One region of the Streptomyces sp. NPDC101166 genome, then DNA from elsewhere that is predicted to be linked to it. Evidence: predicted binding sites of a transcription regulator. Region 1 holds the regulator's gene; the other holds the start of a gene.
The links. The regulator HspR, encoded in region 1, represses chaperone genes until heat shock. The targets are predictions, from matches to a motif close to TTGAGNNNNNNNNNCTCAA.
Positions count from the first base shown of each region.

Region 2: a site for HspR is predicted at 1,711-1,729, ahead of lon (endopeptidase La). Genes of this name have one in related genera too.

Region 1 covers NZ_JBIWPF010000009.1:249,359-253,772, forward strand. The annotation lists gene ACIRS4_RS18465 (hypothetical protein) at 1-1,614, shown strand, start outside; gene ACIRS4_RS18470 (heat shock protein transcriptional repressor HspR) at 1,670-2,122, opposite strand; gene dnaJ (molecular chaperone DnaJ) at 2,128-3,306, opposite strand; gene grpE (nucleotide exchange factor GrpE) at 3,340-3,993, opposite strand; gene dnaK (molecular chaperone DnaK) at 3,990-4,414, opposite strand, start outside.
Region 2 covers NZ_JBIWPF010000015.1:39,238-43,651, reverse strand. The annotation lists gene ACIRS4_RS25535 (spermidine synthase) at 1-16, opposite strand, end outside; gene ACIRS4_RS25530 (ATP-binding cassette domain-containing protein) at 99-503, opposite strand; gene ACIRS4_RS25525 (DUF5954 family protein) at 561-1,580, opposite strand; gene lon (endopeptidase La) at 1,752-4,175, shown strand.

The DNA of each region.
Region 1 (4,414 bases):
GTCCCCACCTCACTGCGAGCGTCCGACCTGTACCGGCTCCCGCAGAACGAACTCGCCGCGGTGAGCCGCGCCATCACCGGCGACCGCTGGTACGACGTCGACTGGGACCTGGTACGCCGTCGGCTCGACGCGCCCCGGGCGAAAGCTCATCGCCGACGCATCCGCGAACGGTACGGCGTCCTGCTCGCCCGGGGCGACTGTCCGGCCGACGTCGTGCGCATCCTGGCCGGCACGGACCTCACTCCGCTCGAACTGCTGCGGATCTTCAGCGACCGGGACGCCGCGATCAGCGCACTGTCCACCCGCTGCCTCGCCACCTGGACGCCCGAATTCGGCACCGGTCTGCCCCGGGTGGTGGTGCAGGCCGCTGTCCCGCAGCCGGACTGGCATCCTGCGGTCACCGTCGAGGACGTGATCCGGCACGCCCGCCCGGCCGAGGGCGTCATCCAGCACGCCGGCTCCGACGCGGTCGGCCGTGTCGTCGCCGAGACTCTCGAGGAGATACGTTCCTCTCGGGAGAGCCTGGACGAGACAGAACTGTGGGTTCAGCTCCTCCGCGTCGTCCGGCACTGCACGGCCCCGGCGCCCGGTCTTCTGCGGCTGGCCGCGGAGCTGACGGCGGGCGGGAAGACGGTCGACGTGCTGCCGGCGGCCGAGTTCCTGGTGAGACCCGAAAGCGCCGACCTGGCCGACGAGGTCCGGCAACGGCTCGACGTGCTGCCGGAGCGCTGGACACGGGCACTACGGCTGCTGACCGCGGGTTTCGAGGGGCCACTGCCCGCGCTCCTCGATGCCGCACGACGTCACGAAGAGGAACTGCCGATTCCTCCGGGCCGCTCCCCCGCCGACCACTGCGCCCCCGCTCTGCTCCTCGAGCTCGCGCCCGCCGCCGTCATCGAGACGGTCGTGGCTCGGCTCGATCCGCCCCTGTGCGTCCTGCTCGCCCGAAGCTCCTCCAGCGCTGACGTCGTGTGCGCGCTGGTCCGTCGAGGCGACAGACAGGTGTGGGACACACTCCTCAGCGGGACGAGGGTGCCCAGCCCGCTGCACAGGGCAGGGGAGACGTCGCGCTTCGACTGGGCGCGGACGCGCGACGAGACTCTGATCCCCGCGCTTCTCGCGCAGAACGATCCCGAGCTCAATGCCCGCCTTGTCCGCGAGCACTTCGGATGGAGCCACTACGCCGAGCGCATCCGGGCGATCCTCTCCGGCACCTCGTTCGGCCCCAGCCCTGACCCCGTGCCCGTCGCGCCCGATCTGATCGCCGACTTCGCCGACTGGACTCCCGTGTCGGGCCGGAAGCTGCCGCCATGGACCGTCAACGAAGGCTTCTGGGACTTCCCCGAGCCGGTGCTCGCCTTCCAGGCACTGATGGCCGTACGCCAGACCAACTACCAGGATCCGCCCTCGACGACGCTCGCCCTGCGCCAGAGCCTGACCGCGGCGACGACGATCGCCGCGGCAGGCCGCTTCGACCTGCTGCGACACGCCGTCGACCACTGGCACATCCGCTATCCCTGGGGCGACCACCTCGACGAACGAGCGCTGTTCGAGGAAGCGGTGAACCTCCGCTCACCCGCGCCGCTCGAGGCCAGGCTGGAGGAACTGGGGTGAGCCGAAGGGCCGGGAGGCTTGCTGCCTCCCGGCCCTTTCAGTCGGTTCAGTCGGTTCAGTCGGTCTGTTGCTGGCGCTTGGGGCGCCATACGACCAGTGCGCTGGTCTGCTGTACCTCCTGGTACGGCACCAGGTCGCGGCGGTACGAGGCGTGCACCGCGGCCTCTCGCTGCTGCATGGCCGCCGCCGCGCCGTCCAGGGCCGACTGGAGTTCGGCGACCCGGGACTGCAGTGCGGCCACCTGGTTCTCCAGTTCGATGATCCGCTTGATGCCGGCCAGGTTGATGCCCTCGTCCTGCGACAACTGCTGGACGGTGCGCAGCAGTTCGATGTCGCGGGCCGAGTAGCGGCGGCCCCGGCCGGCGGTGCGGTCCGGGGAGACCAGGCCCAGGCGGTCGTACTGGCGCAGGGTCTGCGGGTGCAGGCCGGAGAGCTGGGCCGCCACCGAGATGACGTAGACCGGGGTCTCCTCGGTCAGTTCATACGGGTTGCGCCGACGGCCGTCCATGCCTCTCATGCTCCCTTCGCCGCCTCGAACAGCTCTGCCCGCGGATCCTCCTCCGCGGTCGCCTCGCGATACGCCTCCAGTGCGTCACGAGCCTTCCCCGACAGGTCCTTGGGAACACTCACCTCCACGGTGACCAGGAGGTCGCCGCGGGTGCCGTCCTTACGGACCGCGCCCTTGCCCCGCGCGCGCATGGTGCGCCCGTTGGGCGTGCCGGGCGGCAGCTTCAGCGTCAGCGAAGGACCGCCCAGGGTGGGCACCTTGATGTCGCCGCCGAGCGCCGCCTCGGTGAACGTCACCGGCACGGTCACCGTCAGGTTGTCGTCCTTGCGGCCGAAGACCGGATGGGCGCCGACGTGCACGGCGACGTACAGGTCGCCCGCCGGGCCGCCGCGCTCGCCGGGGGCGCCCTTGCCGCGCAGCCGGATGCGCTGCCCGTCGGTGACGCCCGCGGGGATACGGACCTGCATCGTGCGGGAGGACTTGGCGCGGCCGCTGCCCGAGCACTCCGTGCAGGGGTGTTCGGCGATCAGACCGCGGCCCTTGCAGTCGGGGCAGGGGTCGGTGAGGGAGAAGCCGCCGCCCGAGCCGCGCGCCACCTGCCCGGTGCCCACGCAGGTCGGGCACACGCGCGGTGTGCCGTTCTTGTCGCCGGTGCCGGAGCAGGCCTTGCACGGGGACTGGGAGGTCATGCGCAACGGGACCGTCGCGCCCTCGATCGCCTCGGTGAAGCTGAGGGTGACCTCGGTGTCGATGTCCTGTCCGCGCCGGGGCTGGGTGCGCGTCCCCGCGGCGCCGCCGCGGTTGAACAGTCCCCCGAAGACGTCACCGAGCCCGCCGCCGAAGCCGCCGGCGCCTCCCGCTCCGCCCTGGGCGCCCCCGAAGAGGTCGCCCAGGTCGAAGTTGAAGCTGCCGCCGGCGGCGCCGGGTCCCGGACGGAAGCCGCCGTTGCCGAAGAGGGCGCGCGCCTCGTCGTACTCCTTGCGCTTCTTGGGGTCGCCGAGGATGTCGTTCGCCTCGGAGATCTCCTTGAAGCGCTCCTCAGCCTTGACGTTGCCCTTGTTGGCGTCCGGGTGGAACTCGCGGGCGAGCTTCCGGTACGCCTTCTTGATCTCGGCCTCGGTGGCGTCCTTGGGGACGCCGAGGACCTTGTAGTAGTCCTTCTCGATGAAGTCCTTGGTGCTCATCCTCGACGCCCCTCCTTCCGTGTCGGTTCAAGCTCAGCCCTCGTCCGGGCCACCGCTCTCCTTGTCGTCGGACTTCTCGGCGTCCTCGGCCTTGGCCGCCTGGGCGCCGGGCTGGGGTTCGGCCACCGCCACCCGCGCGGGGCGGATGGTGCGCTCGCCGATCCGGTACCCGGGCTGCAGAATCGCCACGCACGTCGTCTCGGTGACGTCCGGCGCGTAGCTGTGCATCAGGGCTTCGTGGATCGTCGGGTCGAAGGGCTCGCCCTCCTTGCCGAACTGCTGCAGGCCCATCTTCGCCGCGACGGTCTCCAGCGACTCGGCGACCGACTTGAAGCCGCCGACGAGTTCGCCGTGCTCCCGCGCGCGGCCGATGTCGTCGAGCACGGGCAGGAGTTCGGTCAGGAGGTTCGCGATGGCGATCTCCTTGACCGCGATCCGGTCGCGCTCGACCCGGCGGCGGTAGTTCTGGTACTCGGCCTGGAGGCGCTGGAGGTCCGCGGTGCGCTCGCCGAGCGCGGTGCGCACCTGGTCCAGCTGGGCCACCAGTCCGGCTGTCTGGTTCGCGTCCCCGGCCGGGGCCGCCCCCTCCGCCTCAGCGGTGGAGTCGGCCTTCGGCTCGGCGTCGTCGGGGGTGGCGCCGGAGGGGACGTCGGGCTTCTCGTCGAAGCCCGGGGTCTCCTCCGTCACGCGGCACCGTCCTTGCGCTCGTCGTCCACGATCTCGGCGTCGACGACGTCGTCGTCGGCGGCCTTGGCGCCCTCGCCCGCGGCGCCCTCGGGGCCGCCCGCGCCCTGCGCGGCCTGGGCGTCGGCGTACATGGCCTGGCCCAGCTTCTGCGAGACGGCGGCGACCTTCTCGGTGGCCGTGCGGATCTCGGAGGTGTCCTCGCCCTTGAGCTTCTCCTTCAGCTCGGCGACGGCGCCCTCGACCTCGGTCTTGATCTCGCCGGGGACCTTGTCCTCGTTGTCCTTGAGGAACTTCTCGGTCTGGTAGACGAGCTGCTCGCCCTGGTTGCGGGCCTCGGCGGCCTCGCGGCGGCGGTGGTCCTCCTCCGCGTACTGCTCGGCCTCCTGGCGCATGCGGTCGACCTCGTCCTTCGGCAGCGAGG
Region 2 (4,414 bases), on a different contig from region 1:
CGTCGAAGACGGACATCGGTCCATCCTGGCACCGCGCCGGCCGTTCGTCGGCGGAACGCGCAAGAAGGCGCGGCACGCCCGCGCGTGAGCACACCCGCTCATCGGACGGGCGGCACGAAGGCGTCGTAGCCGTCGGCCGCGTCCGGTGCGGCGAGCGTGCCGTGGAACACGACGTTGCGCCGGTGCAGGACGGTCGCGTCCGCGCAGACTCCGCGAACGTCCTCCGCCAGCATATGAGTCGACAGCAGGACGCACGATGTACGGCCCAACTCGCGCAGCAGGTCGTGGAAGCGGGCCTGCTGTTCCCGGTCCAGGCCGACCGTCGGCTCGTCCAGGAGCAGCAGTTCGGGGGAGTTGACGACGGCTTGGGCGATGCCGACGCGCTGTTTCTCCCTGCCCGACAGACGGCCCAGCCGCTGCCCGAGCCGGTCGCCCAGCCCGACCGCCCGGGCGGCCCACTCCACCGCGGCACGGCGCGCCCGCGCCCGCGCACCACCCCTCACGTCCTGCGCGCCCCGCGACGCCTCGCGCGCGCCCCCCTTGTCCCCTTCCGACGGTCGTCAGTCGTCGTGCACCACTGTGCCGTCCTCGTGCAGGGTCGGGTGCAGCTTCATCGGGCCGTAGTCGTCGAGGTCGGACGAGCGGGGCGGCTCGGGGCCGTCCGGGCCCATGCGGACCATCCGCTCCACCCGGCAGATCCGGAACAGCCGGTCCTCCACACGGGCCTCGTCGGCGCGGCCTGCCGCCCGGTAGGCCTCGGCCGCGCGCGCGTACACGGCCTTCCTCGCCTCGTCGAAGCCGTACAGCAGCGCCCAGAAGCGCGCCATCCCGTCGTGCAGCAGCCGGCGGGCCTCGTGCGGGGTGGCCATGAGGGCGCCGTGCGGGGTCCAGCCCGTGCCGTCGTGCTCGGCCACCGAGAAGCCGACGGGCAGACAGACCACGTCGGGGTGCGTCAGCACCGCGCGCGCGGAGCCCTCCCGCACGTCCGCCGGGTAGCGGGAGCCCGTGTACGCGAAGTCCCGCAGCCCCAGCCGCAGGGCGCCGGCCATCGGCCCCTCGTCGCGGCCCGGGTCGAGGACGAACCCCAGGTCGGGGGAGGGCGTGTCGTCCCGGCCGTCCCACAGCGGGGCGGCCGGCTCCGGGTCCGTCGGGCGGGGCGGCTCCAGCCCGTCGTCCCCCATGCGGGCGAACTCGTCGCCGCGTACGACCCGGTAGCGCACGCCCAGCGCCGTCACCTCGTCGGCCGGCTCGCGCTCCAGCACCCGAACGGCGCTCAGCAGCTCACGGCGGACGGCCGGGTCGTCGGTGTCGTCCTTCGCCCTGAACCACAGGTGGGAGTTGAGGCCGTCGCGGGCCTGCTGCGGGGTGCCGTTCACGACCGGCTTGAGCAGCCGCCATCGCGGGTCGCCCGCGGAGGGGTCCTGCGCCGCGACACCGAAGACGGGCCCGCGCGGGGCGATGTCCGGGTAGCGCCGGGACGCCTCGACGGCGTCCGCCTCCATCACCCAGGCGACGGGGTCGTCCCGGCGGACCAGCTCCGCGTGCAGGGCGTCGAGCCGTTGCTTCCAGTCATCGGTCATGTGCGCATTGTGCTGTCGGCGCCGGTCCGCTTCGGCGGGAACGCCGGAAGTGGGTGCGGGGGAGACGGGGGAGGTGATCGCCCACAGCGAACGGGGGCCGATCCGGGGAACATCCGGTGACCGCCGCGCATTGAGTCGGCATAACTCAACTTGACTGCCGAAGGGGAGATCATGGCTGCTGAGTCCGCAGCGTTCACACCGCTCACCCTGCCCGTGCTGCCGCTCGACGACGAAGTGGTGCTGCCCGGGATGGTGGTTCCGCTCGACCTGAACGACGCCGACGTGCGCGCCGCGGTGGAGGCCGCCCAGGCCGCCGCCCGGTCCGAATCCGGCAAGCCCAGGGTCCTGCTGGTGCCGCGCATCGACGGGACCTACGCGAGCACCGGCGTGCTCGGCACGGTCGAACAGGTCGGCCGGCTGGCCGACGGCGACCCGGGCGCGCTGATCCGGGGCCGCAGCCGCGTGCGCATCGGCGCCGGCACCACCGGCCCCGGGGCGGCGCTGTGGGTCGAGGGCACCCGCCTGGAAGAGCAGACGCCGGAGCCGCTGCCCGGTCATGTCACGGAACTGGTCAAGGAGTACAAGGCCCTGGCCACCGCCTGGCTGCGCAAGCGCGGCGCCTGGCAGGTCGTCGACCGCGTCCAGGCCATCGACGACGTCTCCGCGCTCGCCGACAACTCCGGGTACTCGCCGTTCCTCACCACCGAACAGAAGGTGGAGCTGCTGGAGACCGCGGACCCCGTGGCCCGGCTGAAGCTGGCCGTACGTCAGCTGCGCGACCACCTCGCCGAGCAGGACGTCGCCGAGACCATCGCCAAGGACGTCCAGGAGGGCGTCGACAAGCAGCAGCGGGAGTTCCTGCTGCGGCGGCAGCTGGAAGCCGTGCGCAAGGAACTGCGCGAGCTGAACGGCGAGCAGGAGGGCGAGGAGTCCGACGACTACCGCGCGCGCGTGGAGGCCGCCGACCTGCCCGAGAAGGTCCGTGAGGCCGCCCTCAAGGAGGTCGACAAGCTGGAGCGCGCGAGCGACCAGTCGCCCGAGGGCTCCTGGATCCGCACCTGGCTGGACACCGTCCTCGAACTCCCCTGGAACGAGCGAACCGAGGATGCCTACGACATCCAGGGCGCCCGGGCCGTCCTCGACGCCGAGCACGCCGGCCTGGAGGACGTGAAGGAGCGGATCACCGAGTACCTCGCGGTGCGCAAGCGGCGCGGCGACCGCGGCCTCGGCGTCGTCGGCGGGCGGCGCGGGGGCGCCGTGCTCGCGCTCGTCGGCCCGCCCGGCGTCGGCAAGACCTCACTCGGCGAGTCCGTCGCGCACGCCATGGGACGCGAGTTCGTCCGGGTCGCCCTCGGCGGCGTCCGGGACGAGGCCGAGATCCGCGGCCACCGGCGCACCTACGTCGGCGCGCTTCCGGGCCGGATCGTCCGCGCGATCAAGGAGGCCGGGTCCATGAACCCGGTGATCCTGCTGGACGAGATCGACAAGGTGGGCTCGGACTTCAGGGGCGACCCGGCCGCCGCCCTCCTGGAGGTCCTGGACCCGGCGCAGAACCACACCTTCCGCGACCACTACCTGGAGGTCGAACTCGACCTCAGCGACGTGGTGTTCCTCGCCACCGCCAACGTGCTCGAAGCCATCCCCGAGGCGCTGCTCGACCGGATGGAGCTGGTCCGCCTCGACGGCTACACCGAGGACGAGAAGATCGTCATCGCGCGTGACCACCTGCTCCCGCGCCAGCTGGAGCGGGCCGGCCTCGACGCCGGCGAGGTGACCTTCGAGGAGGGCGCGCTGCGCAAGCTGGCCGGCGAGTACACGCGCGAGGCGGGTGTGCGCAACCTTGAGCGGTCCGTGGCACGGCTGCTGCGCAAGGTCGCCGCCCAGCACGAACTGGGTGAGCGGGAACTGCCCTTCACCGTCACCGAGGACGATCTGCGGGCCCTCATCGGCCGGCCGCACCATGTGCCCGAGTCCGCCCAGGACCCGGCCGAGCGGCGGACGTCGGTGCCCGGCGTCGCGACCGGCCTCGCGGTCACCGGCGCGGGCGGCGACGTGCTGTACGTGGAGGCGTCCCTCGCCGACCCGGAGACGGGTGCGGCGGGACTGACCCTGACGGGACAGCTGGGCGACGTGATGAAGGAGTCGGCGCAGATCGCGCTGAGCTTCCTGCGCAGCCACGGGGCCGAGCTGGAACTGCCGGTGGCCGACCTGAAGGACCGGGGCGCGCACATCCACTTCCCGGCGGGCGCGGTGCCCAAGGACGGCCCGAGCGCGGGCGTCACGATGACGACGGCCCTCGCGTCGCTGTTGTCGGGACGGCTGGTCCGCACGGACGTGGCGATGACCGGCGAGGTCTCCCTGACCGGGCGGGTCCTGCCGATCGGCGGGGTGAAGCAGAAGCTGCTCGCCGCGCACCGGGCGGGAGTCGCCACCGTGATCATCCCCAAGCGCAACGAGCCCGACCTGGACGACGTCCCCGCGGAGGTGCTGGACAAGCTCGACGTCCACACCGTCACCGACGTCCGCCAGGTCCTGGAACTGGCGCTCGCGCCCGCCGCGGACGGCGCGACGCCCGAGGTTCCGGTCGCGGCGTGACGGACGCGGCCGGACGAGGCGGGCCCGGGCTCCGTGAGGGAGGCCCGGGCCCGTCCGGCACGACTCGGTCAGCAGACAACTACGCACGTAGAATCAGGTCCGAGACCGGATCGGGAGTGCTGACGTGCACGAGGACGGACACGCAATCGGACACACGGACGCGGACGCGGGCGCGAAGACGGGCGCCGGTGCGGACGCGGGCGTGGACACGGGCGGGAGCACCGGGCGCCCCGGAGACC